Chelatococcus sp. YT9: one gene and its partner. The protein of the gene in region 2 interacts with the protein of the main gene of each other region in a pairwise test. Links are inferred from orthologs where the notes say so. Each region holds a gene or a part of one and is shown on either strand. Other genes may lie near its edges.

Region 1 (4,361 bases), 2.6 Mb from region 2 along the record:
TATCCAGACCCGACGCCACACTGTGGCTTGAGTGGTCGAAGCGATCAACAGCCAGCCTCCTATGGATGGATTCCGGCCGGGTCATTCGACGCAAGCGGGGACAGCGTCGACTCAATCGCGCCGCAATCGTTAACAAACCATGAAGATTAACGGTTTGTTAAGATATGCGGCGCCTCGCCTGGCCGCCGTTCCCCGGCCATACCGCGCGAGCAATCTGGGGACTGGTTGTGGACGGGACTGGCGCATGCGTCATGCCCTGACCAGTAGAAACAACAGAATCTAGACTCTAAAATAAGATTAGATTTGAAGAGAGAGATGGTGTGACCAGCGTCCTGCAAGCCTCCGAAAGCTCGGCCTCCCCGATTCTTAAAACGCTCGCCGGAGAGGCAATGACCCCTCCCCCTCTCTGGATGATGCGCCAAGCTGGCCGGTACCTCCCGGAATATCGTGCCTTGCGTGCTGAAGCGGGATCGTTTCTTGACCTCTGCTATACGCCGAGCCTGGCCACGGAGGTCACACTTCAACCCATTCGCCGCTTCGGCTTCGATGCCGCCATCCTCTTCAGCGATATTCTCGTTGTTCCGCACGCCCTTGGGCAGGACTTGTGGTTTGTCGAGGGAGAGGGACCACGGCTAAAGCCGGTTACAACGCCTGCGGATGTCGCAGCGCTGCGCACGGATCTCGATCCCGAGAAGATCGGTGCCGTGCTCGAGACGGTCGCCCGGGTGAGAGCGGCCTTACCAAGCGAAACGGCGCTACTCGGCTTCTGCGGGGCGCCTTGGACGGTTGCGACCTATATGGTTGCAGGCAGAGGCACGCCGGACCAAGCTCCTGCTCTCGATCTCGCTGCCCAGCAGCCTGAGCTCTTTGCCGAGATCATCGACCTCCTTGTCGCGCAATCGACTCGATATCTGGTCAACCAGCTGAAAGCTGGCGCCGACGCCGTCCAGATCTTCGACAGCTGGGCCGGCGCGCTCGTCAGGGATGAAGCCCTCTACCGTCGATGGTGCCTCGAGCCGATCAGCCGAATTGTGCAGGGCGTCCGCTCGGAGATTCCCAAGGCCCTGATTATCGGCTTTCCGAAGGGGAGTGGCCGCTTTTACCCGCTGTTCGCTGCAGAAAGCTGTGTCGACGCGGTGGGCCTGGACCAAGGAGTGGCGTTGGACCGCGCGCGTGACGTTCAGGCTATCCGCCCGGTACAGGGCAACCTCGACCCCGGGGTTCTGCTCTCAGGTGGGGATGCCCTCGATCATGCGATCGACGCGATCCTTGGTGCCTTCCGCGGGCGTCCTCATGTCTTCAATCTCGGCCATGGCATTCTGCCGCAGACGCCGATTCCGCATGTGGAAAGGCTCGTCAAGCGGGTGCGTGACGGGTTAGGCTGATCCTCATGTACGAATGGATCAAAGCCTTCCACGTTATCTCTGTCATCGCCTGGATGGCGGGTATGCTCTATTTGCCGCGCCTTTTCGTCTACCACGCGGATTCGCCGGTCGGTTCCGAGAGGTCGGAGACCTTCAAGGTCATGGAGCGCCGCCTCTTGAAGGCGATCATCAATCCCGCAATGGGCGCGACGTGGATATCCGGTCTCTACATAGCCTATAGCGGAGGCTGGTTTTCATCGGGCTGGCTTCACGGGAAGCTTCTTCTGGTTCTTTTTCTGTCTGGCATTCACGGTTTTTTTGCTGGCGAACAGCGCAGGCTAGCGGGCGACATCCGCAAGCGCACGGCGCGATTCTATCGTATTGTGAACGAGATACCGACTGTTCTGATGATCGGTATTGTGATCCTCGTCGTGGTCAAACCTTTTTGAAGCCGTGATACCGGGGCTTGAGAGCCTCTTCAAAAACGGATATGGAAATCCCATCCTTCCTTGAAACAGGTTGGCGGATGGCGTGGATCCCTGCCACGCGACGCCTCTCCCCGGTAGCTCGTTAATCCCTAGCCGCTGCCCTTCTACCTGTTAGTTCCCCTTCTTTCCGTGGCCGGCCTTCCCCAGGCACGCCCCTTACATTTTGAGAGAGTCTCCATGCGGGAGATCAAGCTTCAGGACCTCAAGTCCAAGACGCCGACCGAGCTTTTGACTTCAGCCGAGGAGCTCGAAGTCGAGAACGCCAGCATCATGCGCAAACAGGAATTGATGTTTGCGATTTTGAAGCAGCTTGCTGCGCGTGAAATTGAGATCATCGGCGAGGGCGTCGTCGAGGTGCTTCAGGACGGATTCGGATTTCTCCGGTCGTCCGATTCCAACTATCTGCCGGGCCCGGATGACATTTACATCTCTCCGTCGCAGATCCGCCGCTTTGGACTCAGGACCGGCGACACCGTCGAAGGACCTATTCGTGGTCCCAAGGAAGGCGAGCGCTATTTCGCGCTGCTCAAGGTCAACACGATCAATTTCGAGGATCCGGAGAAGATCCGGCACAAGGTTCACTTCGACAACCTGACGCCGCTCTATCCCGATGAAAGGTTGCGCCTGGAGATCGAGGATCCGACGAAGAAGGACTACTCGGCGCGAATCATCGACATTGTCTCTCCGATCGGTAAAGGCCAGCGCGCCCTCATCGTGGCGCCGCCACGTACCGGCAAGACGGTGCTTCTGCAGAATATCGCCCAGTCAATCACCACGAATCATCCCGAGTGCTACCTCATCGTTCTGCTCATCGATGAGCGCCCTGAGGAAGTCACCGACATGCAGCGCTCCGTGAAGGGCGAGGTCATTTCCTCGACCTTTGACGAGCCGGCTGCGCGCCACGTGCAGGTTGCGGAAATGGTGATCGAGAAGGCCAAGCGCCTGGTCGAGCATGGCCGCGATGTGGTCATCCTGCTCGACTCGATCACTCGCCTTGGCCGCGCCTACAACACCGTCGTGCCCTCTTCCGGCAAGGTGTTGACCGGCGGTGTGGACGCAAACGCGCTCCAACGGCCCAAGCGCTTCTTCGGCGCGGCTCGCAATATCGAAGAAGGGGGTTCGTTGACGATCATCGCGACAGCCCTCATCGACACCGGAAGCCGCATGGATGAAGTGATCTTCGAGGAGTTCAAGGGCACCGGCAACTCGGAGATCATTCTCGACCGTAAGGTTTCCGACAAGCGGGTCTTCCCGGCGCTGGATATCACCCGGTCCGGCACGCGCAAGGAGGAGCTGCTCACGCCGGCCGATATCCTCAAGAAGACCTACGTGCTCCGGCGGATTCTCAATCCGATGGGCACGGTCGACGCCATCGAGTTCCTGCTCGACAAGCTGCGGCAGACCAAGTCCAACGGCGAGTTCTTCGATTCCATGAATACCTGACGATTGAAGGACTACAGGTAGGACCGCCGCTTCGCTCGGTTGCCTCTATCTCTTCTCTCTATAAGCCGCCGGCTCTGCTCCGGCGGCTTTTCTTTTGCGCTGACAGCCCGCAATCCCTCGTCGAGAAAGCCAGTGGCCGTCTTCGGCTAGCCAGGCTCGGCAATTGCAACGTCTCTTCGGGGACCTCGGTCTATCTCGAAACGGGGCAAAGACGCAGTCAAAGCGGGATTTCTGGCATGGTTATCAATCTGACACCAACGAGCGGTGTGTCGTTTCGGGACTACCTGACGCTCGGAAGTTCCTATTCCGTCGCTTATGGGTATGGCGGCAATGACACGATCGAAGGCAAGGCGCGCGGCGGTCTCAACCTCGCCATGGGCGGCAAGGGTGAGGATGGCTACATCGTCAACGGCGATATGGTCATCTCGGACAGCGGCGGGCATGACTATGTGACGATGCTGGGCATCTCGTGGTCATCACCCACGAGCCACATCGCGACGATCGATAATCGCCATCTGGTTCTTTGGGACACCGCGAGCGACACGTCGGTCATCGTGCTCGACTGGCTCGATCCAGGGCGGCAGGTGGAGCTCTATCATTTCAATGACGTGAGCTTGAGTTGGGGCGAAATCGCCTACTATCTCCCGGGCAAGGAGAGCTTCATTGGCGACATACCATGGGAAGGGTTGGGCGGCCTTGGTCTGACCGGGTTTCTGTCCAACGACGCCAACGACACCATCAACTTCCATCGGGAGCAGGAAGCCTTCGGCTCCAATAAGGCCGATGCGGAGGCTGTTGGCCGCCTCTACGAGGCCGGGCTTGGCCGTAAAGCGGACATTGCGGGTCTGAACTTCTGGTATGACGTGCAGGTGAGCGGGGTCTCGGAGCAGGATATCGTAGGCTCGCTCCTCAAGAGCGCCGAGTTCACAAAGGCATATGGAAATGCATACACCATGACCAACGCCGACTTGGTTGAGGTCATGTATGAGAATGTGTTGGGTCGGGCCAGCGACAGCGCGGGGGCAGCATTCTGGATTAGCCAGTTGCAAAACGGCTTTAGCAGAGA
Region 2 (5,500 bases):
TCATCACACTTGAGATCTCGCCAAGATGTTCTCCAGAACCGTTATAGACCTCGGTTCCCGACACTTTGTCGGACCCGATAAGGTTCGTCGTTTCAGCTGTGTGGTCCACTTTCGTCTCCCTATGTTTGCCGTTATCTTAGAAACGCCTCTCTGACCCGCTGGTTCCCGGTAGGACCGGAACGCTGGTCGGGCGCAATGGCACACGAAGATCAGCCTGAACGCACTGAGGTTCCATAATGTGCCTTATGCGAATTCATTTCCCGCGTGTTGGCGTGTCCTCCTCTCGGGCAATCACCCCTTGAAACGCCCACTGTCCCGTGGTCCAACTCCGACGCTCCGGCCTTCGTGCACTGGCCGCGACGTGGACAGCCAACGTTCAGCGATATCGTGTGGCTTGCCGCAGCAGAACCGTTGGAGATCACATGCAGGCGTCTCGGGATATCAGTCAGCTCATTGCGATCATGGCCGCATTGCGGACCCCAGGCAGCGGATGCCCATGGGATATCGAGCAGAATTTTTCGACGGTGGCTCCTTACACCATTGAAGAAGCCTATGAGGTCGCCGACGCCATCGAGCGTGGTGATATGGATGATCTTCGGGAGGAGTTGGGCGATGTTCTCCTCCAGGTCGTGTTTCATGCACGCATGGCCGAAGAAGCCGGCGAGTTCGCCTTCGGGGATGTGGTCGAGGCCATCACCAGCAAACTCATACGGCGACATCCCCATGTCTTCGGCGAGGCACGCGATCTGTCGCCCGAGGCGGTCAAGGCTCTTTGGGAGCGTATCAAGAGCGAGGAGAAAGCCGAGCGCCGCAGCAGACGTCAGGAGCGCGGTCTAACTGACGAAGGCCGGGCAGGGCTGCTCGATGGTATCGCGAGGACGCTCCCTGCCCTCACCCGGGCCGACAAACTCCAACGCAAGGCAGCCAGCGTGGGTTTCGATTGGGCAGAGGCCCGCGAGGTTGTGGCGAAACTTCGCGAAGAGTTGGACGAGATCGACGCGGCCCTGACCATGGCCGACCCATCTGCCGTGATGGAGGAAGTTGGGGATCTTATATTTGCGGCGGTTAACCTGGCGCGCCACGTCGGAGGCGATGCCGAAGCTGCGCTCGCCCTGACCAACGCCAAGTTTGAACAGCGTTTCGCGTATATTGAGAGGCAGCTCGCTTCCGCGGGACGCACCACCACGGAAGCAAGCCTTGAAGAGATGGAGGATCTCTGGCAGGAAGCCAAAGGGGAAGGAAAGCTCGCCAAAGACAACCGTTTACCGGATGCGCTTGGCCCCAGGGCATCTTCGTAGCAAGCGGGGCTCTTTCGCCTCCGCGATGCGAACGGCCAACAGGATGCGCCCATCCTCGTCCGAACGCCGGTCAAGAATTTCGGCTTCTTCATAGAGCCAGTTCAGGACGTCTCCGGCCTGGGGCTCCAGAGTCACACGGTAGACGGCACGGCCATGCGCCAGCCTGGACTCGATGGCGGATAGCAGAGCATCCATCCCCTCCCCGCTGACGGCCGAGACCAGGACTGGCTGGAGGTCGGTTGGCCTGCGCGATGCCAGATTGTCGAGCTTGATGCGTTCATCCGGTGCCAGAAGGTCGGCCTTGTTCCACACTTCGATCAGGCGCTGACCATTGCCCGGATCGACGCCGAGTTCGCGGAGAATGGTTTCGACATCGCTGGCCTGAGCCTCAGTGTCGCCGTGGGACACATCCCGAACATGGAGCAGCACGTCCGCCTCGATCACGTCTTCCAGCGTCGCCCTGAAAGCCGCGACGAGCATAGTCGGAAGATCGGAGATGAAGCCGACGGTGTCTGAAAGGATGGCTTTCGAACCGTGCGGCAACCCTATCGCCCGGGCCGTGGGATCGAGCGTCGCGAACAGCAGGTCCTCGGCCATCACCTCGGCCGCAGACAGGCGATTGAACAGCGTCGACTTGCCGGCGTTGGTGTAACCCACCAGAGCGATGATGGGATAGGGCACGCGGCGCCTACTTTCGCGGTGGAGCGCGCGAGTCCGCTTGACATGCTCGAGGTCGCGCTCGATGCGGCTCATTCGCTCCTGGATGAGACGACGATCGGTCTCGATCTGCGTCTCTCCAGGGCCACCGAGAAAGCCGAATCCGCCGCGCTGGCGCTCAAGATGGGTCCATGAGCGGACAAGACGGCTCTTCTGGTAGGTGAGATGGGCGAGCTCAACCTGGAGCGAGCCCTCGCGCGTTCGCGCCCGCTGGCCGAAGATGTCGAGAATGAGCCCCGTTCGGTCTATGACCTTGGCGCCGAGAGCTCGTTCGAGATTGCGCTGCTGCACCGGTGAGAGGGCGCAATCCATGATGACGAGTTCAATGTCATCGGCCTTCACGATGCCCGCCAGCTCCTCGACCTTGCCCGAGCCGAGATAGGTCGCGGGGCGGACATTGGTGAGGCTGAGCTGGATCGCACGGACGATCGTCAAATCGATCGCCCGCGCCAGACCTACGGCTTCATCGAGCCGCGCAGTGGGATCCCGCGCCGCGCTCTCGCCGCTGCGCTCGGTCGCACTGCGTGTCAGGTAGGGCCCGATCACGAGAACGCGGGTATTCTTGCCTTCGTGATCACCAGAGGAAGGCGGCGTCGGTTGAAACGCGTCCTTACGCTTATCGGGCTGCGTCATTCAGACCTTTTCTGACCCCATATCGTCGGTCGGCTCAAACAGCTGGATCGGATGTCCAGGCATGATCGTCGATATGGCGTGCTTATAGACCAGCTGCGAGTGCCCATCACGGCGCAGCAATACACAAAAGTTGTCGAACCAAGTCACAACACCCTGAAGCTTGACGCCGTTGACGAGGAAAATCGTCAGCGGGACTTTGTTCTTGCGAAGGTGATTGAGAAAGGTGTCCTGCAGGTTTTGCGCGCGTTCGCCCGCCATCTTGTTAAACCTTCTTCTTGCGCCGTGCTCGTCGGTCCTTGTTCGCTTACACGGCTTCTGTTGTTGCCTTTGCCGTCGCTGCCGGGAGGCCGCGTGGGCGCGGGACGCTCATAGACCGAGAAACGCATTACAAAGGGAGAAACGCTTCAAACGCAAGTATCTCTTGCCCCACCGAGCCAGTTCCGGGCGTCCCACTAGCATCCGCGCACGACCGTCCATACAAGGACGAGGCGCGACCGTCGGGCGTCAAGAGCCGATCCCGAGCGACTTCAACTTCCTGTGTAGAGCAGAGCGCTCCATACCGATAAACTCTGCAGTACGCGAGATATTTCCCGAGAATCGGTTGATCTGCGCCACAAGATACTCGCGCTCGAAGATCTCGCGTGCGTCGCGCAACGACAAGCTCATCAGCTTCTCACCACCGCTGCCGGCCGGCGTAGTGGGCACAAGCGTCCCGATTTCGGCTGGCAACAGGTCGGCGGAAATTGCCGCATCAGGATCTCCGCCGGTCAATATCATCAACCGTTCCACATTGTTACGCAGCTGGCGCACATTGCCCGGCCAATCGTGCGACTGGAGCACGGCCATGGCATCGTCCGCGATGACGCGCTTTGCAAGCCCGGTCGCAGCCGAGATCTGCTCCATAAAGAAACTGATGAGTTCCGGCACGTCTTCCCGTCGCTCAGCCACAGACGGGATCCGGATTGGCACGACACCCAGCCGATGGAAGAGGTCTTCCCTGAAATGCCCGTCGGCGATCTCCTGCGTGAGGTCTCGACTGGTGGAGGAGATGATGCGCACGTCGACGTGAACGCGCGTGGTGCCCCCTACCCGCTGGAAGTTCTGGTCCACCAGCACACGCAAAATCCGATTCTGCGTCTCCCGGGGCATGTCGCCAACTTCGTCGATGTAAAGCGTGCCGCCGTGCGCCTCCTCCAGCGCGCCGATGCGCCTGCCCCGTCCATCTGTCGCCTCAACGCCGAAAAGCTCGCTCTCCATGGTTTCGGGGGTGATCGCCGCCGCATTGATGACAATGAACGGGCCATTGGCGCGCTGCGAATTCATGTGCAACGTGCGGGCCGCCAGTTCCTTGCCTGAGCCGGACGGACCGCTGATCAGCACACGGGCATTCGTCGGCCCGACGCGCTCGATGGTTTGGCGCAACTGGTTGATGATCGGGGAACGGCCCACCATCCTGCTGGTCTGCCCGGAGCGCGTCCTGAGTTCACGTACCTCACGCTTTAGACGCGAAGCTTCCAGCGCGCGTTCCGCCACGAGAACGAGGCGATCAGCCTTGAACGGCTTTTCGATGAAATCATACGCGCCGCGCTTAATGGCCGAGACCGCGGTTTCGATGTTGCCATGCCCGGAAATCATGACGACCGGCACTTCCGGATTCTGCTCCTTGATGACGTCGAGCACCTGAAGGCCGTCAAGACGGCTGCCCTGCAGCCATATATCGAGGAAGACCAGCTGCGGCCGGCGGGCTTCGATGGCGGCCAAGGCTTCGTCTGATCCACCAGCCGTCCGCGTCCTATGTCCCTCGTCATCAAGTATGCCGCCTACGAGTTCACGAATATCCGCTTCGTCGTCGACGATGAGGATGTCGGCGCTCATCCAATTGCCCTTTGTTTGATGTCGTCCTTGCTGTCCGTTGACGCAACGCCACCACTGCCAGATTCGGAAATGCCAGATTTCGGGAACCACATGCGGACGCGTGCACCTGGTCCACCGGCGCTCACGCCGGGATGGTCGAGCAGCTCAATGCCGCCGCCGTGGTCCTCGAGAATTTTGCCCACGATGGCGAGGCCAAGGCCCGTGCCGCCCTCGCGGGTCGTCATGTAAGGCTCAAGCAAGCGCTGCCTGTGCTCCTTCGGGAAACCCTTGCCGTTGTCGCTGACGTCGATCGTGATGATGCCGTCCTGTTCGCGGACGCTCACGTCGATCTGTCCGATGCCGCGCGTATTGCCCTCGACCGCCATCACCGCCTCGGTCGCGTTCTTCACAATATTCGTGACCGCCTGGGAAATGAGCCGGCGGTCGAAATAGGCGGTGATCCCCTCCTCCGGCAGCCTTTCTTTGAAAGTGATGTCCGGCGCACCCACCCGCATCAGGAAGACGACCTGACGCACCGTATCAACGACGTCGTCCATGGCATGCGTCGGTTTCGGCATCCGGGCGAAGGAGGAGAATTCGTCGACCATGCGCTTGATGTCATCGACCTGGCGGACGATCGTGGCGACGCATTGGTCGAAAATCGCTCGATCCTCGACGATAACCTTGCCGTATTTGCGACGGATCCGCTCCGCCGACAGCTGGATCGGCGTAAGCGGGTTCTTGATTTCATGGGCGATGCGGCGCGCGACGTCGGCCCAGGCCGATGTACGCTGGGCGGACACAAGATCTGTTATGTCGTCGAGCGTGACGACAAAGCCCTTGTCCTGGCCCGCTGCCTGTTCACTGGTAACGCGCACGTTGAGCATGCGCTCACGGCCATCCCTGTTCAGAGCGATCTGCCCCTGGATCAGTTGGCGCTGCCTGCCGGCCAGCACCTCATCGAGAAGCGGAGCGACTTCCGGCAAGGCCTCGATGAT

The links. Proteins that work in one complex are often made in the same cells at the same time.
Region 1: the proteins of hfq (region 2) and rho interact in binary tests that used the Escherichia coli proteins (3 or more experiments, as listed by UniProt). The link is inferred for Chelatococcus sp. YT9 from one-to-one orthologs.

Annotation. Positions count from the first base shown.
Region 1 is NZ_JAHBRW010000001.1:1,476,434-1,480,794, reverse strand. The notes cover bases 1,282-4,162. They hold rho (transcription termination factor Rho), read left to right. Parts: upstream 1,282-2,029; coding sequence 2,030-3,295; downstream 3,296-4,162. Other genes in these bases: KIO76_RS06655 (DUF4214 domain-containing protein), read left to right, coding at 3,532-4,162; hemJ (protoporphyrinogen oxidase HemJ), read left to right, coding at 1,391-1,813; hemE (uroporphyrinogen decarboxylase), read left to right, coding at 1,282-1,385. Outside these bases: more of hemE, read left to right, coding at 333-1,281; more of KIO76_RS06655, read left to right, coding at 4,163-4,361. UniProt on the Escherichia coli protein: Facilitates transcription termination by a mechanism that involves Rho binding to the nascent RNA, activation of Rho's RNA-dependent ATPase activity, and release of the mRNA from the DNA template.
Region 2 is NZ_JAHBRW010000001.1:4,123,370-4,128,869, reverse strand. Bases 1,278-4,205 are described here. They hold hfq (RNA chaperone Hfq), read right to left. Parts: upstream 2,907-4,205; coding sequence 2,649-2,906; downstream 1,278-2,648. Other genes in these bases: ntrX (nitrogen assimilation response regulator NtrX), read right to left, coding at 3,153-4,205; hflX (GTPase HflX), read right to left, coding at 1,278-2,648; mazG (nucleoside triphosphate pyrophosphohydrolase), read left to right, coding at 1,278-1,298. Also shown: KIO76_RS19065 (PRC-barrel domain-containing protein), read right to left, coding at 1-109; more of mazG, read left to right, coding at 423-1,277; more of hflX, read right to left, coding at 1,263-1,277; more of ntrX, read right to left, coding at 4,206-4,523; KIO76_RS19040 (sensor histidine kinase NtrY-like), read right to left, coding at 4,520-5,500. UniProt on the Escherichia coli protein: RNA chaperone that binds small regulatory RNA (sRNAs) and mRNAs to facilitate mRNA translational regulation in response to envelope stress, environmental stress and changes in metabolite concentrations.